Regions from separate parts of the Caulobacter sp. genome, predicted to be linked through region 1. Evidence: riboswitches for the same ligand, from Rfam matches in the RefSeq annotation. Region 1 holds a riboswitch; the other holds the start of a gene.
The links. A riboswitch is a leader RNA that binds a small molecule or an ion and turns the genes downstream of it on or off. The one in region 1 is predicted to bind cobalamin.

Region 1 (11,139 bases):
CCGTGCAGCAGCGCAACCTGGAGCGAAGCCTCAACGTCAAGGTTGTCGATCGAACCGGGTTGATCCTCGAAATCTTTGCCCGTCGTGCCCGAACACGGGAGGGTAAGCTGCAGGTCGAACTGGCGCGTCTCGACTACGAGAGATCGCGCCTCGTCCGTACCTGGACTCACCTCGAGCGGCAGCGCGGCGGCACCGGTAACACCGGCGGTCCCGGCGAGACGCAGATCGAGCTCGATCGGCGTCTGATCGCCGACAATATCCTGAAACTGAAGCGCGAGCTTGAAGAGGTGCGCCGCACCCGCACCCTGCATCGCAAGGCCCGCAAGAAGGTCCCGTACCCAACCGTGGCTTTGGTCGGCTACACAAACGCTGGCAAGTCGACGCTGTTCAACCGCCTGACCGCGGCCGAGGTCTTGGCCAAGGACATGCTGTTCGCGACGCTGGACCCGACCCTGCGGACCGTGAAACTGCCGGATGGCCGTCCGGCGATCCTGTCAGATACCGTCGGCTTCATCTCCGATTTGCCGCACGAACTGGTCGAGGCGTTCCGCGCCACCCTTGAGGAAGTGCAGGAGGCCGATGTCGTCCTGCACGTCCGCGACGTCGCCAATCCTGACAGCGACGCCCAGGCGCGCGACGTCGAGACGGTCCTCAAGGAACTCGGGGTTACCTTTGATGAAGGCAAGACCGTCGTCGAGGTCTGGAACAAGATCGACTTGGTGCCGGAGGACGAGCGCGAGGAAATTGAGGGGCACGCTCGGCGCGTCGAGGCCTCCACCGTTTCGGCCGTCACCGGTGAAGGTTGCGACGCCTTGCTCAAGCGCATCGGCGCCTTGATTGACGATTCCCCGCCGATCGCAATCCGTCTCACGGCTGGTGATGGTGAAGCCTTGGCCTGGATCTACCGCAACGGCCGCGTGCTCAGCCGTGAGGATGAAGCCGAGGGCGGTGTCCTGCTCGTCGCGCGCCTCGACGCTCAGGCCCTGGGCCGTTTCGAGCGCCAGTTTCCAGACGCCTTCGTGATGGTCGCCGCCTAACGGCGGCGACTAGACCGTCTTTTCCGCTCTCTTCGCGGCATCCCACAGCGCGTCCATTTCGGCGAGATCGGACTGGTCTGGCGTGCGGCCGTCCTTTGCCAGCGCGGCTTCGATATAGGCGAATCGTCTGGCGAACTTGGCGTTGGTCGCGCGCAGTGCGTCTTCCGGCTCGACATCGAGCTTGCGGGCCAGATTTGCGCAGACGAACAGCAGGTCGCCCAACTCCTCACGAGCCTTAGCCTGATCCCCGGCTTCGATCTCGACTTCGAGCTCGGCGATCTCCTCGCGCAGTTTGTCCAGAACTTCCTTGGTGGAGGGCCAGTCGAAGCCGACACGCGCCGCCCGTTTGGTCAGTTTCACGGCCCGCGTCAGAGCTGGAAGGCCGGGGGGGACGTCGTCGAGCACGCCGGTCTGGGCCTTGGCCTTGCGCTCCTGGGCCTTGAGCGCCTCCCACCCCGCCGTCTGGGCGGCTTGGTCATCATAGGCGTGATCGCCAAACACATGCGGGTGCCGACGGATCATCTTGTCGGAAATTGCCGCCGCGACATCGGCGAAAGTGAACACCCCTTGTTCTTGCGCCATTCGGGCATGAAAAACGACCTGAAGCAGAAGATCGCCCAACTCCTCTTTCAGGTCGCCCAGATCGCCGCGCTCAATGGCGTCGGCGACTTCATAGGCCTCCTCGACGGTGTAGGGCGCGATGGTGGCGAAGGTCTGCTGCTGATCCCAGGGGCAGCCGCCTACGGGATCACGCAGACGGGCCATGATCTCGATCAGACGAAAGAGCGGATGCTCGGGATCATTCGGCTGGGGCTGCAACGGCGACATGAGAATCCGGCTCAGGCTTATGGGGCGAGGGTGTCGCCGCATCCCGCGCCGCGAGCTGGCGCTGGATCTCGGCGACGCGAGTCGCGTCCAGCGGATACCGCAGCATGACAGCCGCGACCACAAGACCCATAGCGGCCGGCACGACCGCATAGAGCGCGATCAGGGCGGCGTCGCCCACGGCGGTCGGAAGCTTGGGGTCGAAACCCAGGACGGCCAGAAGTGGGAAAGAGCCTATAGCGAGCGCGTGTCCCAGCTTCACCGTGCCGTTGACCAAGGCGTAGAGTAGCCCGGTGCGGTCTGCTCCGCTGGCCAGACGCTCTTCGTCGCCGATGTCGGCCATCATCGATCGGACAAGCAGCGGAGCCGCTGAATAGGGCAGGCCCGCCAGGACAAGGATCAACGCTCCGGCCCAGGAATTTCCGACTGGCGTGAGCACCGCGCAGATCTGCACCGCTGCATAGAGCACCGAGGCGATGGCGAGAGCCTGATGCTTTCCGAGCCGCTTGGCCAGCACTGGCCAGATCGGCGCGCCGACCAGGGCGGCGACGAAGTAGATAAGAAGCAGAAGGCCGGCCTGGGTCTTGTCGAAGTGCTTGATGCGCTCAAAAAAGAAGAAGAACAGCGCGCCGGAAATTCCGGGCGCCAAGCCCATGAGCAGGTCGGCGAGCAACAGCTTGCGGACGGATCCGCGCTTCAAAAGATCCAGGTACTGCGGCAATCCCGATGCGTGCCTAATAGCGGGAGCGGCCGGTTCACCTACTGCACGGGTCGCCAGCAGAACCGAAAGAGGGATCAACAGGACAACAAACCAACCCATTGAGCGAATGCCGGCCGCGTGGTCTCCCTTGAAAGCGAGCGCGATAATCGGGGGCAAGGTCAACACCAGGATCATGCCGACCACGTTGCCCGCCTGCCACCAGCCATAGACTCTGGAACGCTGCTGATAGTCTCTGGAAAGCACCGAAGCCCACGCGGTGTGCGACAGCACCACCATGGAATATCCTGCATAGGTGACCACGAGCCAGAACCATAGATAGACCGGTCCGATTCCCGGCTTGGCCATGAAGAGCGCAAAAGCGCCAATCATCACCAACGGCGAGCCCGCGACCAGCCATGGCCTGAAACGTCCCCATTGCGTTCGGGTGCGGTCCATCATCCCGCCGATCAGCGGGTCAAAAAGGATGTCGATCAGTCGGACTATCAGGAAGGCCGCGCCGACGGCGCTGAGTGAGAGGCCAAGCTCGCTGGCGTAGAACTCGGGAAGATAGACCACGAGTGGCAATCCAAGCGCCGAAATGGGCAAGCAAGGGGCCGCGAACGCAGCCAATGACCACGACGATCGTCGATCGACCATTCCAAAATCCTCCCACCGGGCGGGTTGGCTCCCGCCTTGAACGTGATTAGTAGGGGCTAGCGCCCCTTGAACTCATTCTTGGCCAGCTTGTCAGCCAGTCGATCAAATGCTGTGTCTGCGTCGCTCCATGTGGAACTGTAGGGCGCGCGCGTGATGTCGGTTTCGTACCAACTGTAGTCTACGGGAACGCGCTCGCCGGACTTGGCGTGATATTCGCCCGCGATGCGGGCTCCGCCTACGCCGAAACTGGAATAGGAAAGACCGGACTGGCTGCTCATCTGCCGAAGGGTAGGGCGGTTGGGCCGAGCATCCTCAATCACGAGATCAAGTTCACCCCCGTCGGGCCGCAGCGCGCCGGACTTGTCCAGCGCCTTCTCGACGGTCCGCTTGAGTTCGCTTGTCAGGTAGTCGAACTCACGCTTGTCCATGATCTCGGTCTTTTTGGCGAGGTCAGAGCCGATGGTTACGCGAACGACCGATACGTCGGGAGCCGCAAGGGCTTGGCCGCAGGCGAGGGTGGTCAGAATCATGAAGGCGGCGAGTGCGGTTTTCATCGTCAGAACTCCGGGTCAGGCCCCTCGGATCAAACTGTGGAGCCTTCCCCCGGAAAACGCCAGAGCGTGTTCATGCTGTTCCAAACGTCTGTTCGTTTTTTCTTCCACGCGCGGCGAAGGCCAGCACGGCCCAGCCGGCAAGGGCTGAAAGAACCGAGCCCGCCAGAACTCCGAGCTTGGTCTCGTCCTGGAGGACCGCCGATCTGAACGCCAGATTGTTGATGAACAGGCTCATGGTGAAGCCCACGCCACACAAGAGCGAGACGCCATACAGCTGTGTCCAGTTCGCGCCCGTAGGTCGGCTCGCGGCGCCAAACTTGATCGCGAGGGCGCTGAAGCCGAAGACACCCAGCTGCTTGCCCAGGAACAGGCCTGCGGCGACGCCCAGTGTGGAAGGCGCAGAGAGGGCAACGATGCCTGTCGCGCCAAGGCTGACGCCCGCATTGGCGAACCCGAAGATCGGCACGATGAGGTAAGCCACCCATGGGTTCAGCCCATGTTCCAGTCGGTGGAGGGGAGAGTGAGTATCCTCGTGACCTTCGTGGGTCTTTCCGATCGGAATGGTCAAGGCCAGAGCCACACCGGACAGCGTCGCATGCACGCCTGACTTCAACAGGAGCCACCAGAGAAGGGCGCCGAGAAGCAGATAGGGCGTGAGGCGGACCACCTTCAGTCGATTCAAACCGACGAGGACGGCGATCACCGCCGCAGCGCCACCCAACGCCCACGCTGTAAGATGATCGGTGTAGAAGATCGCGATAATCAGGATCGCGCCCAGGTCATCAATGATGGCGAGAGCCGCCAGAAAGATCTTCAACGAGGCTGGCGCGACCCGCGGCCCCATGAGCGACAGGACGCCAAGCGCAAACGCGATATCGGTCGCCGCAGGTATCGCCCAACCCCTCAGGGAAGCTGCGGAGTGCAGATTTATCCCGACGTAGATGAGGGCCGGGACCAGCATGCCGCCAATGGCCGCCACGCCCGGAAGCACCCGCCGTGCCCAAGAAGAAAGCTCGCCGTCGATCGTCTCTCGCTTGATCTCCAGGCCGACCAGCAGAAAGAACACGGACATCAAGCCGTCATTGACCCAATGCGCCAGGCTCAGGCCTGCGATCTCGATATGCAGGCCCTGGAAATAGAGCTGGCCCAACGGTGAATTGGCGATGACCAACGCACTCGCCGCCGACGCCATCAGCAAAATCCCTCCGGCCGATTCCGTGGCCAGAAAAGCCCGCAAGGCCGCTTTGGGTCTCTGAAGAGTCATGCGCGGAGTTCCTGTGCCGAATGGCCTGAGTTGAACGGCGCCCCCTGCCACGAGCGTTAATATCTTGCTGGATTCGCCGACCAGACGTTGATCAAATCGTCCAACCTGATCTCGAAAGTCTTGATGCAGAGTTCTCTAGGGACTGATGACTCAAGCGCCTTGATAAGTCGCCGCGTTCCCGATGGTGACGCGCGATGACCGCGTGTGACTGTCATGGAAGCTCTACGTTGACGGTGCGTGGTGCAGCCTATAGGGCTGCGAACGCGTCAGGTTCCTCGAAAGAGGATGAATAGGGAACGGGGTTCAAAACCCCGGCTGCCCCCGCAACTGTAAGCGGCGAGCTTGCGCGTCACATGCCACTGGGACTCCGGTCCTGGGAAGGCGACGCGCCAAGCATTGACCCGTGAGCCAGGAGACCTGCCCGACGCGGTCGTTCATCGTCCGGCCGGGGTGCGCCGAGCGAACGGGATTTCCCGCGAAACGACATGTCAGTCAGGCCGCATCGCGGCCTCTAGCGTAGGCGTGTCTATGCGTTTGCGTCGGAGGGCGCGTGCGGGTCGTTCAAAGGAAGAAGACCCATGATCCGAGCGCTTCTGTGCTCCAGCACGCTTTCCACCACCCTGATCGCCGGCGCCGCCATGGCCGACGAGCAGCGGGCCCCTGAAATTGACGTGGCCGGTCGGGCCGGCGCTACGGCGGTGGCCGAACTCGTCGTTACCGCGACGCGCTCGCCGCAACCGGTCGAAAAGGTTGGCGCTTCGATCACCGTGCTGACAGCCGACGCAATCAAGGCCAGTCAGGCCACATCGGCGGTTGAGCTGCTGGCCCAGACTCCAAGCGTCAGCTTCGCACGCAACGGAGGCCCAGGAACGGCAACCAGCCTCTATATTCGCGGTGCTGAAACCCAGCACACGGTCGTGCTGATCGATGGCGTAAAGCTGAATGATCCATCCTCGACTCAAGGCGCCTACAACTCCGGAAACCTGATGATCGGTGACGTCTCGCGCATTGAAGTTCTGCGCGGCGCTCAATCGACCCTCTGGGGCAGTCAGGCCATCGGCGGCGTCGTCAATATCGTCACCACCGAAACCACCAAACCCTTTGAGAGCAACGCCAGTGTTGAAGGCGGCGCGCGCGGAACGGGCATGATCCGCGCCGGAGCCGGCGGCGCCAGCGACCGCGTCACCTGGCGCCTCGCAGGCAGCTACTACACCACGGACGGCTTCTCCTCTTACGCCCTGGGCAAGGAGAAGGACGGCTACCAGAATACCGCTGTGTCAGGTCGTGTACGCGTCGCGCTGACAGACGCAGTTTCGGCTGAGGTCCGCTCGGTCTACTCCGCCGGTCGCAACGACTTTGACGGCTTCGGCGTCGACTCGCCGGAGTTTGGCCGCACGAAGGAGTTGGTCGTCTATACCGGCCTGAACTTCAGCCTGCTGGACGGCCGTTTCAACAACCGGGTCGCCTATGGCTACACCGACACGGATCGCGAGAACCTCAACCCGGCCCGTCCTGCCGTTCCGCTGACCTTTGATGCCGCTGGCAAGAACAAACGCGTGGAATATCAGGGCGCATTCGCGCTTACCGATGTCGTGACGGCGTCGTTTGGCGCAGAGAGCGAGCGGTCGCGCATGCGCACCCGCACGCCTAGCACGTCTCTTCCGAACCCCGCTTTCAAGACTGGGCGCGTGGGAGTCGACACCGTTTACGGTCAGGTGCAAGCGGAGGTGGCTAGCGGCCTCACGCTGACGGGCGGCCTGCGCCACGAAAACCACGATACCTACGGCGCCCACACGCTGGGTCAGGTCTCTGCCGCTTGGGCGTTGAATGATGGTGCGACCGTGCTGCGCGCTAGTTTCGGTCAGGGATTCCGCGCGCCGGGTCTCTACGAGCTCTACAGTGAATACGGAAATCTGGACCTTGGTCCGGAAGAGTTCGATAGCTGGGACGCGGGCGTAGAACAGCACTTTCTGGGAGGCAAGGCCAAGGTCTCGGCCACCGTGTTCAAGCGCGACGCGGACAACGAGATCCGTTTCTTTTCGTGCTCCTCGACCTCTACGGAGGCCCAGTGCCGGCCGGGCGGAAACTTCCGCTACGGCTACTACAAGAACATCCAGAAGACCGAGACCAAGGGACTGGAACTGATTGGTCAACTTGAGGTGACAAGCCGGCTTACCGTATCGGGCAACTATACCTACACAGACGCCGAGAACGCCTCGGGCGCAGCGGCCGGCAAGCAACTGACCCGACGCGCCAAGGACCTGGCCAATCTGTCGGCGAGCTATCGTTGGCCAGTTGGCCTGAGCACCACAGTCGCGGCGCGCTATGTCGGCAAGACGTTCAACAACGACGCCAACACCGTCGCCGTCAGCGGTTACACGCTGGTGGATCTGCGGGCCTCTTACCCGATCAACGAGACCCTGGAATTCTATGGCCGGGTGGAAAACGCCTTCGACGAACACTACCAGACAATCCTGGGCTACGGGACACCGGGGCGAGGCGCCTTCATCGGCGTACGCGCCAAGTTCTAGCCGAGACGCCGACAGACCGTCGGCTTGCCAAACGGTGGCCGTCTCTGCGAGGCGCCACCGTTTTTGCGGCTGTTCTGCCCGACCCGCCCGACATGGGTCGGGTAGGGCGGAGGCCCGGCGCAAGCTTTGGAGGATGATCATGGCGGCGTTGATGATTCAGGGCTGCGGATCGGATGTAGGCAAATCCGTGCTGGTCGCCGGGCTGTGTAGAGTCTTCGCCAATCGGGGTCTGACCGTGCGCCCCTTCAAGCCGCAGAACATGTCCAACAATGCCGCCGTGACGAGCGACGGTGGTGAGATCGGACGGGCCCAGGCTCTGCAAGCTCTGGCCTGCAGGACGCCTCCGACTGTCGACATGAATCCCGTGCTCCTCAAACCGCAGAGTGATGTGGGAGCTCAACTCATCGTTCTGGGCAAGATGATGGGGACGTGGGAGGCGAGGGGCTTTCAGGAGCGTAAGGGCGAGTTGCTCGACACTGTCCTGACAAGCTTTCGCAGGCTGGAGGCCACGTGTGACCTCGTGATCGTGGAGGGCGCTGGCAGTCCCGCCGAGATCAACCTTCGCGCGGGAGACATCGCCAACATGGGCTTTGCCCGTGCGGCCAACGTGCCGGTCGTTCTGGTTGGCGACATCGACCGAGGTCACGTCATCGCGGCCCTGGTCGGCGCCTATGCCGTGCTTGAAGCGGAAGATCGCGCGATGATCCGGGGTTTCCTGATCAACAAGTTTCGAGGTGATCCCTCGCTGTTCCGGGACGGCCGCCTGGAGATCACTCGACGCACACGCTGGACGGATTTCGGCATGGCGACCTGGATGGCCGCGGCGCGATCCTTGCCGGCTGAAGACGCTGTGATCCTGGACCGTGCGATGAAGGGAAACGGTCGAAAGACCAGGATCGTGGTTCCGATGCTGTCGCGCATGGCCAATTTCGATGACTTTGACGCCCTTCGTTCGGAGCCCGAGGTGGACTTTGACTTCATCCCCCCTGGTCAGCCACTGCCTGGCGATGCGGATTTGGTGATCCTGCCAGGCACCAAGGCGACACTGGCTGACCTGGCCTTTTTCCGAACCCAGGGGTGGGACATTGACCTCGTCGCTCACGTACGCAGGGGCGGGCATGTGCTAGGCGTTTGCGGTGGGTATCAGATGCTGGGGCGGACCTTGAGCGATCCTGATGGAGTGGAAGGTCCGCCCGAAACGGTCGCTGGTCTTGGACTACTGGACGTGGATACGACCCTGACGGGCGCAAAGGTGCTGGCGTCGGTGGCGGGGCGCTTCGTCGCCGCTGAGGCTCGATTTGAAGGCTATGAAATGCATGTCGGTCGCACGACTGTCTCGGCGCGGCCGATGCTGGCGCTCGACAGCGGAGCGACGGATGGCGCAACGTCTCCAGACGGCAGGATCATGGGTTGTTATGTCCATGGCCTATTTAACAAGGGCGACGCAAGACGGGCATTTTTACGGACGCTTGGCGCATTTTCCAACGCCCTGGACCAGACTGATCGCGTGGACAGGGCCCTGGACGAAATCGCGGCAACCCTGGAATGCGAATTTGACATCCGGGGCTTGGCAGACTTGGCGGGCCTAGGGGCAACGATGTGATCTTGTGTCAAGTTCGCGGGGCATAAAGCTGTATCGCCTAAGATATATTATCAGAAATATATGCGCCTTTGAGCCAGGACCCCGCTAGATCGACTGCTATCGCCTCGCGGCGTTTACCTGAGCGCTTCCGGCCAGCGCCAATGTCGATTTCAAGTCCATGACAACGTTATCAAATTAGACGCCTAGCCCTATTGCCGAATACTGTGACCCCAAGTCGGACAAGAGCTCCGTCACTCACGCAGGCAGGACTGGCACTATGAGCAATAATGCCCTGGGCGCGAACACGCCCTCGACGAAACATGCGCGCCTGCTGGCCTGGGTCGACGAGATCGCGGCCTTGACCAAGCCGGAAGCCGTTCACTGGTGCGATGGCTCGGACGCTGAATGGTCCGCTCTGACTGACCAACTGATCGCAGCCGGTACGCTAAAGCGCTTGAATCCAGATCTTCGGCCGAACTCATTCCATGCCGCCTCGGACCCACGTGACGTCGCACGGGTCGAGAGCCGTACCTTCATCTGCTCCGAAGACCCGATCGACGCGGGCCCGACTAATAACTGGCGCGACCCCATTGAGATGCGAGGGTTGTTGAACGGCCTGTTCGACGGCTGCATGCGGGGCAGGACCATGTACGTCGTGCCGTTTTCAATGGGTCCGGTGGGATCGCCGATCAGCGCCTTGGGCGTCGAAATCACCGATAGCGCCTACGTCGCCGTCTCGATGCGAGTGATGACCCGGATGGGTCAGGCGGCGCTTGACGCACTGGGAGACGACGGCTTCTTTGTGCCTGCCGTCCACACCTTGGGAGCGCCGTTAGCGCCAGGCCAGGTTGACGTGCCGTGGCCGTGCAACGACGACAAGTATATCGTCCATTTCCCCGAAAGCCGCGAGATTTGGTCCTACGGCTCAGGCTACGGCGGGAACGCGCTGCTTGGAAAGAAGTGCTACGCGCTGCGCATCGCTTCGGTGATGGCGCGGGATGAGGGTTGGCTGGCCGAGCACATGTTGATCCTCAAGCTGACTTCGCCGGCGGGCAAGGTTCGCTATGTGGCCGCCGCCTTCCCTAGCGCGTGCGGCAAGACGAACATGGCCATGCTGCGGCCTACCCTGCCCGGCTGGAAAGCTGAGACGATCGGTGACGACATCTGCTGGATGCGGTTCGGAGCCGACGGAAGGCTGTACGCGATCAATCCCGAGGCGGGCTTCTTTGGCGTCGCTCCCGGCACGGGCGTGAAGACCAACCGAAACGCCGTCGACACCCTGCACTCCAACTGTATCTACACCAATGTCGCGCTGACACCGGACGGTGATGTCTGGTGGGAAGGCCTCACAGAGACTCCCCCCGAGGGCCTTACCGACTGGAAGGGGCGCGCCTGGACGCCTGAGCTAGGCGAGCCGGCCGCGCATCCCAACGCGCGGTTTGCCGTGCCCGCCGGCCAGTGCCCAGTGATCGCCGACGAATGGGAAGATCCCGCCGGCGTACCGATCTCGGCCATCCTGTTCGGCGGGCGCCGCGCCTCGGCGGTTCCTTTGGTCACCGAGGCTTTTGACTGGGAGCATGGCGTATTCCTGGCCTCCAATGTCGCCTCCGAAGGCACTGCGGCGGCCGAGAACAGCATCGGCGAACTGCGCCGCGACCCCTTCGCCATGCTACCGTTCTGCGGCTACAACATGGGCGACTACTTCAATCATTGGCTTAAGGTTGGGGCGTCGGCTGATCCAGCAAAGCTGCCGCGGATCTACTTCGTCAACTGGTTCCGCAAGGATGAGCATGGCAGGTTCGTATGGCCCGGCTATGGCGAGAACAGCCGTGTGTTGAAGTGGATCGTCGATCGTCTGGAGGGTGAAGCCGAGGCCGTGGACAGCCCGATCGGTCGCCTGCCGTTGCGCGATGGCCTCGACCTGGAGGGCCTGAATCTGACCCAGGCCCAGCTTGACCTGCTGCTCACCGTCGACCCGGTCATATGGCG
Region 2 (11,139 bases), 1.6 Mb from region 1:
TGGCCGCCCTTGGCGCGGCGGGCGACAACAACCTGCCGACCATCGAGGCGGTGATGGCCGACCCGACCTCGGCCATGTGCCTGAACATGGGCAAGCTGAACCTTTACCAATGCCTGGCGGTGTCCAAGCCGCACTACGAGGACGTCTTCTGCCTGGGCCAGCATATCCTGATGGATACCGGCCAGTGCGTGATCAAGGCCTCGGGCGCGCCGATGCCGGTCGAACCCGCCCCGCCGGAGCGCGTGCTGCCGACCAAGACCTCGATCGCCCAGGGCGGCGGCGCCGGCCGCAACTCGCGCGCCGCCAAGACCGCCGTGAAGAAGCCGGCCGTCAAGAAGTAGACGTCGGGCTTTAACGACCAAAAAGCCAGGGAAGGGCCGGACGTTGCATCGTCCGGCCCTTCTGTGTATGTAGCGCGACCCTAAAAACCGTCGACCGAGCGGGGCAATCCAGTCCTGTGCGGCGGCTATGCATTTCGAGAGCAAGGGCTCTCCAGAGAGAACACCATGTCTGAGATCATTCTGAACGTTGAACTCCGCGACCGCGCCGGCACCGGCGGCGCTCGCGAAACCCGCCGCAGCGGCAAGGTCCCCGGCGTCCTGTACGGCGGCGGCAAGGCTCCCGTGAACATCTCGGTCAAGAGCAACGAATTCCGCAAGGCGCTCTACACCGGCAAGCTGCTCGGCCACCTGGTCACGCTGCAGTACGGCGAAGAGAAGCAGTCGGTCATCGCCAAGGCCGTTCAATTCCACGCCGTCACCGACGAGCCGGTCCACTTCGACCTGTACCGCGTCGACGAGCACCAGCTGATCAAGATCGAAGTTCCGGTTCACTTCAAGAACCACGAAACCTCGGTCGGCCTGAAGAAGGGCGGCACGCTGGAAATCATCCGTCACACCGTCGAACTGGCCTGCCCGGCCGACAAGATCCCCGAAGAACTGGTCATCGACCTGGCCGGCCACGACATCGGCGACGTCATCCGCATCTCGGAAGTGAAGCTTCCGGAAGGCGTGAAGACCGCCATGGACCGCGACTTCGTCATCGCCAACGTCAAGGCCTCGGCCGCGTCGCAATCGGGCGAAGGCGACACCACCACCGAGGGCTAAGCCCCTTGGTCGGTTCGCCGATCTGATATCGAGACGGGCGGGCTTTAGGGCCCGCCCGTTTTTCGTTTCGGCCAAGGCCCTGCGTCCTTCGAGGCCCGCCAGAGCGGGCGCCTCAGGATGAGGAACAGGGTTGAGGCGCGACTAAAGCATTCCTCATCCTGAGACGCCTTGCGCGGCAAGGCCTCGAAGGACGCACGGAGCCTCAGCGATGCTGATCCTCGCCGGTCTCGGCAATCCCGAGCCCAAGTACGAAAAGAACCGCCACAACGTCGGCTTCATGGCCGTCGACGCCCTGGCCCGCAAATGGGGCACCGGGCCGTGGCGCGCGCGCTTCCAGGGCCTGGCCTGCGAGGGCTCGGTTCCGACGCCGGGCGGCGCGGTCAAGCTGCTGCTGCTCAAGCCCAAGACCTACTACAACGAGAGCGGCCGCGCCGTGGGCGAGGCGATGAAGTTCTTCAAGCTGACGCCGGCCGACGTGATCGTGTTCCACGACGAGATCGACATGGCTCCCGGCCGCTTCCGGATGAAGGCCGGCGGCGGGGCGGCGGGCAATAACGGCATCCGCTCGATCACCAGCCAGATCGGCGACGCCTTCCGGCGGGGCCGGATCGGCGTGGGCCATCCCGGCGACAAGGACATGGTCATGCACTACGTGCTGGGCGACTTCCACAAGGTCGAGCACCAGTGGCTGGACCCGATGCTGGACGCCATCTGCGACGCCCTGCCCTTCGCTGCGGTCGGCGAAGACGAGCGCTATCAGGGCGAGGTCATGCGCCTGGCGCCGGCGCCCAAGGCCGATCCGCGCAAGCCGGCCAAGGGCGACTGAAATTTGCCGCTCATATAAAGCTTGTCATCCCGGCGCTCCGCTTCGCTACGGCCGGGATGACAAGCTTTTGTTGCTGAAGAAGAAAGTGTCCTCCGGACAGAAAAACGCTAAGTCCCGATCATGCTGCGCATCTCCGAACTGAAGCTGCCCTTGGGCCATCCGCCCGAAGCCATGGCCCCGGCTCTGTGCGAACGCCTAGGCATTGCGGCTAGCGACCTGCTCGACTTCGCTGTCGCCCGCCGGGCCCACGACGCGCGTCGCAAGGCGGCGATCCTGATGGTCTATTCGGTCGACGTGACGGTACGAGACGAAGCCGGGATCCTCGCGAAATTCGCCGGCGACCACCATGTGCGCCCCCGGCCCGACACCGACTACCGCCTGCTCACCCAGGTCCCGAAGGACTTTTCCGGCCCTCGCCCCATTGTCGTCGGCGCGGGCCCCTGCGGCCTGTTCGCCGGCCTGATCCTGGCCCAGATGGGCTTTCGCCCGATCATCCTGGACCGTGGCAAGGTGGTGCGCGAGCGCACCAAGGACACCTGGGCCCTGTGGCGCAAGAGCGAGCTGAACCCCGAGTCCAACGTCCAGTTCGGCGAGGGCGGCGCGGGCACCTTTTCGGACGGCAAGCTCTGGAGCCAGATCAAGGATCCCCGCCACCTGGGCCGCAAGGTGCTGGAGGAGTTCGTCAAGGCCGGCGCCCCTGAAGAGATCCTGACCGAGGCCCACCCCCACATCGGCACCTTCCGCCTGGTGACGATGGTGGAGTCTATGCGCGAGACCATCGAAGCCCTGGGTGGCGAATATCGCTGGCAGCACAGGGTCGACGGGATCGACGTCGAGGTCGGTTCCGACGGCTCGCGCAGGCTGCGCGGCCTGAAGCTGTCGACCGGCGAGGTTCTGGAGGCCGAGCACGTGGTGCTGGCCATCGGCCACAGCGCCCGCGACACCTTCCACATGCTCTACGACCAGGGCGTCCACATCGAGGCCAAGCCGTTCTCCATCGGGGTGCGGATTGAGCATCCGCAGTCGTGGATGGACAAGGCCCGTTTCGGGACCTGCGCCGGCCATCCCGACCTGGGCGCGGCCGACTACAGCCTTTCCCACCACTGCAGCAACGGGCGCACGGTCTACAGCTTCTGCATGTGCCCCGGCGGCACCGTGGTGGCGGCGACGTCGGAGCCCGGCCGCGTCGTGACCAACGGGATGAGCCAGTATTCGCGCAACGAACGGAACGCCAATTCCGGCTTCGTGGTCGGCATCGACCCCGAGCGCGACTATCCAGGCCATCCGCTGGCCGGGATCGAATTCCAGCGCAAATGGGAAAGCCTGGCCTATGTCGCCGGCGGCTCGACCTATGCCGCTCCGGCCCAGAAGGTCGGCGATTTCCTGGCCGGCCGCCCCTCGACCGATCTGGGCGAGGTGGCCCCCTCCTACAAGCCCGGCGTGACCATGACCGATCTGTCGGCCTGCCTGCCGGCCTTCGCCATCGAGGCGATGCGCGAGGCCCTGCCGGTCTTCGGCCGCCAGATCGCCGGTTATGACCATCCGGACGTGCTGCTGACCGGCGTGGAAACCCGCACCTCCTCGCCGATCCGGATCACCCGGGGCAAGGACTTCCAGAGCCTGAATACCGCCGGCCTGTTCCCGGCCGGTGAAGGCGCGGGCTATGCCGGCGGCATCCTGTCGGCGGCCGTGGACGGCATCAAGGTGGCCGAGGCGGTGGCGAGCGCTTGGATGGCCCGCCACCAGGGGCAATAACGGCCCCGGCTCAGCGGCCGACGATCATCGCCGACCTCGCGGCCTTGGCGGCGGCGACCATGTTGATCAGGGCCGGCCGCACCTCGTTCCAGCCTCGGGTCTTCAGGCCGCAGTCGGGATTGACCCACAGCTGGGCCGAGGACAGCCGCTGACCGGCGACGGCCAGCAGCTGGGTCATCTCGGCTTCGCCCGGCACGCGCGGGGCGTGGATGTCATAGACGCCGGGTCCGATCTGGGCCGGATAGGCGTAGGTGGCGAAGGCGTCCAGCAGCTCCATCTTCGAGCGCGCCGTCTCGATCGAGATCACGTCGGCGTCCATGGCCGCGATGGCCGCGATGATGTCGTTAAACTCCGAATAGCACATGTGGGTGTGGATCTGGGTCTGGTCGGCCACGCCCGACGCGGCCAGCCGGAACGCCTCGACCGCCCAGTCCAGATAGGCCTCCCAGTCGGCGCGACGCAGGGGCAGGCCCTCGCGCAGAGCGGCCTCGTCGATCTGGATGATCCGCGCCCCGGCGGCCTCGAGATCAACGACCTCGTCGCGGATCGCCAGGGCGATCTGTCGGCAGGTCTGGCTGCGGGCAATGTCGTCGCGGACGAACGACCACTGCAGGATGGTGACGGGCCCCGTCAGCATGCCCTTCATCGGCCGCTCGGTCAGGCCCTGGGCATAGCGCCACCAGTCCACGGTCATGGCGTGGGGACGCGCGACGTCGCCATACAGGATCGGCGGGCGCACGCAGCGCGAGCCGTAGGACTGCACCCAGGCGTGCTGGGTGAAGACAAAGCCCGACAGCTGCTCGCCGAAATACTGCACCATGTCGTTGCGCTCGAACTCGCCGTGCACCAGCACGTCCAGGCCGATCTCTTCCTGCCAGGCCACGGCGGCGGCGGTCTCCTGGCGCAGGAACGCCTGATAGTCGCTCTCGCTCACCGCGCCCTTGGCATGGTCCGACCGCGCCCTGCGCACGGCGGCCGTCTGGGGAAACGAGCCGATGGTGGTGGTCGGCAGGGGCGGCAGGTTCAGACGCGCGTGCTGGATGGCGATCCGCCGGCAGAACGGCGAGCTCCGGCGGGCGTCACGCGGCGTCACGGCGGCCAGTCGGGCCTGCACCGCAGGATCGTGGATCCGGGCGGAGGTGCGGCGCGCGGCGGCGGCGGCCGAAGCGGCCTCGAGCTGGGGCCGAATCGAGGCGCGGCCGGCGTTCAGGGCCTTGGCCAGCACGGCCAGCTCCTCGATCTTCTGCACGGCGAAGGCCAGCCATTGCGAGACTTCCGGATCCAGCCGGGTCTCGACGGACAGGTCCACCGGCGTGTGCAGCAGCGAGCAGGACGGCGCCAGGATCACGCGGTCGCCGCCGCGCGCGGCGACCACCGGCTCCAGGCGGTCGAGCAAGCCCTCCAGATCGGCCCGCCACACATTGCGACCGTCGATCACGCCCAGCGACAGGACAAGACTCTCGCGGGCGGCGGCCAGCACCGCCTCCAGATCCTGAGGCGCGCGGGCCAGATCCAGGTGCAGGCCCTCGACCGGCAGGTTGACCGCCGTGGACAGATTGTCGCCGAAGGTCCCGAAATAGCTGGTCAGCATCACCCGCAGGCGCGGGGCGGCATGGGTCAGGGCGCCATAGGCCCGGCGCAGTTCGCCGTGCTCGAACTCGGTCAGGTCCAGGGCCAGGCAGGGCTCGTCGATCTGCACCCAGTCGGCTCCGGCCTGGGTCAGGCGCTGCAGCACCTCGGCATAAACCGGGATCAGGGCCGACAGCAGCGACAGGGGTTGGAAATCCGGATCGCGGGTTTTGGCCAGTTTCAGGAAGGTCACCGGACCCAACAGCACCGGCCGGGTGTGGATCCCCTGCGCCTTGGCCTCCAGGAACTCGTCGATCGGCTTGGTCGAGGTCAGGGCGAAGGCCTGGCCGCGCGACACCTCGGGCGCCAGATAGTGATAGTTGGTGTCGAACCACTTGGTCATTTCCATCGCCGGCAGGCCGCTGGCGTGGCCCTCGGCCGGTTCATGGAGGTGGCCGTGGGCGCAGACCTCGGCGGCCTGGCCCTGCGTTCCGCGCGCCAGGGCGAAATAGGTGGCGGTATCCACCGGCCCGCCCGTCCAGCCGTAGATCGGCGGGATGGCCCCGACCATGACGCTGGTGTCCAGCACATGGTCATACAACGAGAAGTCATTGCTGGGCACGTGATCGACGCCAAGGGCGGCCTGACAGGCCCAGGTCTGGCCGCGCAGGGCGGCGGCGGCGGTCAGCAAGCCGGCGGCGTCGAGCCGTCCGGCCCAATGCTCTTCCAGCACGCGCTTGAGTTCGCGGCGGGGGCCGATGCGGGGAAAGCCCAGGGTGGCGACGGTGACGGTCATGTCTCAAAGCCTCTGCCAGATGATGGCGAGAGACTGATCGGGACGCGCGCAGGCGGTCGCGCACGGAACATGATGGCCCGGTCGCGCCTTGCTAGCGACCAGACCGGGCACCCCGCCGGAGGACGTTATCTGTCGGGGCAGGTCTCCTGGCTCACGGGTCAACGCCCCTGCCCTGGCCTTCCCGATCCGCCACCGATGAAGTTCGGCGGATCAGTGACACGTAACGGACAGCGGCTCACCGCTCACAGTTGCGGGGGCAGCGCCGGGATCGGGGTTTCACGCCCTCACCGACTTCCCTCTTAGCCACGCGCGCCAAGGCGCGCGCGGACCACGACAGGCGGCAGAAAGCACGGGACGCCCTCGTGCGTCAACAGGGACATAAAGATATCTTTATGTGATTTTCGAGAGGCCCTCAGAACTTCCCGGACTGGAAATCCTCGAACGCCTGCACGATCTCGTCGCGCGAGTTCATCACGAACGGTCCATGCCAGAACACCGGCTCGTTGATAGGACGGCCGGCCAGCAGCAGCACGCGGGCGTCGGTGATCGCCTCGACCAGCACCATGTCGCCCTGGCCCAGGAACACGCCCGACAGGGCGTCGATCTTGCCGCCCGCCACGCGGACCTGACCCTCATAGACCGCCAGCATGGCGTTGCGGTCGCCGCCGACGGGCTCCTCGAACCGCGTCCCGGCGGGGAGCACGACGTCGAAATAGAGCGCATCGACCGCCCCGCCGCCGATCGGGCCGGCCGTCCCCGCATCGGTGACGCCGGCGATCACCTTGACCGACACGCCACCATCGCGCGCCTCGACCGGAATGGCGTCGCTCTCGAATTCCGAATAGCCGGGGGCGCTCATTTTCAGCTTCGCCGGCAGGTTCACCCACAGCTGGAAGCCGCGCATCCGACCTTCGGCCTGCTCGGGCATCTCGGAATGGACGATGCCCTTGCCGGCCCGCATCCACTGGATGCCGCCCGGACCGATTATCCCCTCGCGGCCGGTATTGTCGCGGTGCCGCATCCGGCCTTCCAGCATGTAGGTCACGGTCTCGAAGCCGCGATGCGGATGGTCCGGGAAGCCGCCCATGTAGTCGGAGGCCTGATCGTTGTCGAAACAGTCCAGCATCAGGAACGGGTCGAACATCTGGGCTTCCTGGGTGCCCAGCATGCGGGTCAGGCGCACGCCGTCGCCGTCCGAGGCGGGGACGCCCTTCACGATCTTCACCACGGGTCGAAGGCTCATCTGACGGCTCCTTTTGCGCCTTCGATATCGGGTGCGGTTACAGTTCATGCAAGACCCCGCCGCTTCGCCTTCCCGATCATCCGTGCTAGGTCGCCCCCAACGAAATTCACGAGAGATCCATGGCCCTTAAAGTCGCCATCGTCGGCCTGCCCAATGTCGGCAAGTCCACCCTGTTCAACGCCCTGACCCAGACGGCGTCGGCCCAGGCCGCCAACTATCCGTTCTGCACGATCGAGCCCAACACCGGCGAAGTCGCGGTGCCCGAGCCGCGCCTGGACGCCCTGGCCAAGATCAGCGGCTCCAAGGAAATCATCCCGGCCCGCATCACCTTCGTCGACATCGCCGGCCTGGTGCGCGGCGCGTCGAAGGGCGAAGGCCTGGGCAACCAGTTCCTGGCCAATATCCGCGACTGCGACGCCGTGGCCTTCGTGGCCCGCTGCTTCGAGGACGGCGACATCGTCCACGTGGAAGGCCGCATCGACCCGATCAGCGATCTCGAGATCATCGAGATGGAGCTGATGCTGGCCGACCTGGAAAGCCTGGAAAAGCGCGTCCCCGCTCTGGAAAAGCGCGCCAAGGTCGGCGCCGACAAGGAAAGCGCCAACACCCTGCGCCTGGCCAATATCGCCCTGGCCCTGCTGCGCGAAGGCCGCCCGGCCCGCGCCGCCAAGATCGACGCCGACGACGAAAAAGCCTGGCACATGCTGCAGCTGCTGACATCGCTGCCGGCCCTCTATGTCTGCAATGTCGATGAAGGCAGCGCCGACAAGGGCAACAAGTTCTCTGACCTGGTCGCCGAACGCGCCGCCAAGGACAACGCCAAGTCGGTGGTGATCTCGGCCCAGATCGAGAGCGAGATCGCCCTGCTGGACGCCGAGGAACGCGCCGAGTTCCTGGAAACCCTGGGTCTGGAAGAGCCGGGCCTGAACCGCCTGATCCGCGAGGCCTACAAGCTTCTGAACCTGCAGACCTATTTCACGGTCGGCCCCAAGGAAGCCCGCGCCTGGACCATCCATGTCGGCGACACCGGCCCGCAGGCGGCCGGCGTGATCCACACCGACTTCGAGAAGGGCTATATCCGCGCCGAGACCATCGCCTTTGACGACTTCATCAAGCTGGGCGGCGAAAACGGCGCCAAGGAAGCCGGCAAGATGCGGGCCGAAGGCAAGGACTATGTCGTCAAGGACGGCGACGTGATGCACTTCCGGTTCAACGTTTAGCGCACTGCGTCCTTCGAGGCTCGGCTGCGCCTCGCACCTCAGGATGAGGAAGGTTTTCTGATTTCCTCATCCTGAGGCGCCCGCATGGCGGGCCTCGAAGGACGCACCGCCGATCCGCCTTGAGGAGCCCCAGCCATGTCCGACACCATCACCCTGACCGCCGGCCATGACGGCTTCCAGTTCACCGCCCTGCACGCCCAGCCGGAAGGCCCGCGCAAGGGCGGGGTGATCGTGATCCAGGAGATCTTCGGTCTCGACCGCTATGTGCACGAAGACGTGGCGCGCTGGGCGGCGCTGGGCTTCGAGGTGATCGCGCCGTCGATGTTCGATCGCCAGGAGAAGGGCTTCACGGCCGAGCACGATCCGGCCGGCTTCGAGTCGGGCGTCAAATACGCGATGGCCAACGGGCCGGACAACGCCATGGGCGACCTGCAGGCCTGCATCGACTTTCTGGGTCAGCGCGGCCCGGTGTTCATGGTCGGCTACTGCTACGGCGGCACCATGACCTGGCTGGCGGCCTCGCGCTGCACGGGCCTGTCGGCGGGTTCCAGCTATTACGGCAGCCAGGTGGGCGGCATGGCCAAGTTCAACCTGTCGTGCCCGGTGATCCTCCATCTGGGCCGCAAGGACGGCCACATCCCGGCCGACGAGGTGAAGACCGCCGTCGAAGCCGCCCATCCCGAGATTCCCGTCTACATCTACGAAAACAGCGGCCACGGCTTCAACAACGACGGCCGCCCCGATTCCGATCTGGCCGACGCGGAACTGGCGCGCGAACGCACCCTGGCGCTGTTCCTGGCCAATACCTGAGGTCGAATACCGCGCCAAACGCTCGACAGGTCGGCTCGGGGTTGTAGTGTGCGGCGGTCGATTGGGGAGGTTTCCATGAAATCCGTGATGTTCGCGCTGGCCCTGACCTGCGCCGTGATTGGCTCAGGCGCCGCTTTCGCCCAGAAGGCTCCCGGCGCCGCCCTGAGCGAGACGCCGGGCATGGTCGATCCAAACTTTGGCCAGCGCCTCCTGAACGCCGAGTCGGGCGGGGCCGGCTTCCGCGAGTCGGCCAACCCTCTGCGCGTCAAGGCGGCCGGCGAAATGCTGCACGAGGCCGGTGTGCCCTGCGACGTCAAGGACGCGGGCCTGATCACCGACTCGAAGAAGGCCCTCAGCTACGAGGTCGCCTGCAAGGATGACTTCGGCTGGATCGTCACCAAGGTCGGCTCCGACATCACGGCGCATGACTGCATCGCCGTGCTGACCTCGGCCAAGGCCGCGCCCAAGGGCGTCGGCAAGGGCACCATGGCCACCTGCCGCCTGCGGGCCAATGTCGGCTCGCTGGACGGCCTGCAAACCCTGGTCAAGAAGGTCGGCGCCAAGTGCACCGTCTCGGACGGCACCTTCCTGGGCGGCGGCGGCGCGCCCCCGATCTCGCGCTACGAAGTGGCCTGCAAGGAAGGCGGCGGCTATGTGATCGACACGCCGCAGCCGAAGTCCACGGCCCGTCTGCTGGCCGCGGCCTGCTCGGCAAGCCCCGACAGCCGCCTGCCCTGCACCCTGACCAAGGGCGGCAAGGGCTGATCTTTCCGGACGTCACGGGGCGCCGACGCTCCGATATTGGAGTCGCCCCGTGAACCAGGATCTTCCGCCCGCCGGCCGGCGCATCGCGCTGGCCACGCGCGACGCCGCACCGTTCAGCGCCTGGCATGCGCCCCACCAGGACGCGCGGCGCGGCGGCCTGGTCATTTTGCACGCCATCTGGGGCGTGACGCCGCACATCCGCGAGCTGTCCGACACCCTGGCCGCCCAGGGCTATGAGGTGCTGGCGCCGGCCCTGTTCGACGCCGCCGACGCGGCCTTTCCCGACGCCAACACCGAGCCCGCGATCCTGGATCAGCGGATGGCCCTGGGCGAGGCCACGGGCTGGGGCGTCACGGCCCTGCCCCGTGTGCAGGCCTGTATCGACGCGCTGGACGGTCCGGTTTTCGCGATGGGCTTCTGCTATGGCGGCACGACCGCGTGGCTGGCGGCCGCCCGCTGCGAGGGCCTGTCTGGCGTGTCCTGCTTCTATGGCGGCGACATCATCCGCTATGCGGACGAGACGCCCAAGGCGCCGACCGCCCTGCATTTCGGCAAGACCGACAGCCTGATCCCGATGAGCGATGTCGAGGCCCTTCAGGCCGCTCACCCCGATCTGCCCGTCTGGCTGTATGACGCCGGCCACGCCTTCGTGGCGCCCAACGGCTATCACGCCGACAGCGCGCGCCTGGCCATGCTGCGAACCCTGCAGCTGTTCCAGCGCGGCGGCGGTAACCGCGGCGAGGCCTGAGTTTGGCCTGCCGCCGCCCCGGCATGGGGCGCCGGGGGTTGGCGGCCAAGGGCGATGTGCTATGCACCCGCCCAAGCCGTGGCCCCCGCCCGGAGCGAGCGCCAGTCGATGTCGGATTCCGAATCCCCCAAGTCTTCTGAACCCGTAGAGCCGGAGGTCGAGGCGACCGCCGCCGAGACCGACGCCGAGCTGGAGGCTGAGGCGAACACCGCCGACGACATCGCCTCGCCCGAAGGCGACGCCGAGCCAGCGACGGCGCCTGTCGCCGAGGCGGCTTCTCCCGTCGGCCCGACGCCGATCT

Region 2: another riboswitch for cobalamin. It lies ahead of metE (5-methyltetrahydropteroyltriglutamate--homocysteine S-methyltransferase); the one in region 1 lies ahead of ACQY9P_RS18120 (TonB-dependent receptor plug domain-containing protein).

Annotation. Positions count from the first base shown of each region.
Region 1 covers NZ_OZ257139.1:3,880,692-3,891,830, reverse strand. Annotated here, with positions in the region: gene hflX (GTPase HflX) at 1-1,037, shown strand, start outside; gene mazG (nucleoside triphosphate pyrophosphohydrolase) at 1,047-1,865, opposite strand; gene ACQY9P_RS18135 (MFS transporter) at 1,837-3,219, opposite strand; gene ACQY9P_RS18130 (hypothetical protein) at 3,276-3,773, opposite strand; gene nhaA (Na+/H+ antiporter NhaA) at 3,844-5,037, opposite strand; cobalamin riboswitch at 5,289-5,476, shown strand; gene ACQY9P_RS18120 (TonB-dependent receptor plug domain-containing protein) at 5,616-7,568, shown strand; gene ACQY9P_RS18115 (cobyric acid synthase) at 7,708-9,171, shown strand; gene ACQY9P_RS18110 (phosphoenolpyruvate carboxykinase (GTP)) at 9,428-11,139, shown strand, end outside.
Region 2 covers NZ_OZ257139.1:2,231,860-2,242,998, reverse strand. Annotated here, with positions in the region: gene ACQY9P_RS10490 (hypothetical protein) at 1-341, shown strand, start outside; gene ACQY9P_RS10485 (50S ribosomal protein L25/general stress protein Ctc) at 507-1,106, shown strand; gene pth (aminoacyl-tRNA hydrolase) at 1,315-1,932, shown strand; gene ACQY9P_RS10475 (NAD(P)/FAD-dependent oxidoreductase) at 2,053-3,687, shown strand; gene metE (5-methyltetrahydropteroyltriglutamate--homocysteine S-methyltransferase) at 3,698-6,052, opposite strand; cobalamin riboswitch at 6,172-6,400, opposite strand; gene ACQY9P_RS10465 (pirin family protein) at 6,465-7,295, opposite strand; gene ychF (redox-regulated ATPase YchF) at 7,415-8,515, shown strand; partial or broken gene ACQY9P_RS10455 (hypothetical protein) at 8,540-8,672, shown strand; gene ACQY9P_RS10450 (dienelactone hydrolase family protein) at 8,651-9,325, shown strand; gene ACQY9P_RS10445 (hypothetical protein) at 9,401-10,090, shown strand; gene ACQY9P_RS10440 (dienelactone hydrolase family protein) at 10,140-10,838, shown strand; gene ACQY9P_RS10435 (transglycosylase domain-containing protein) at 10,947-11,139, shown strand, end outside.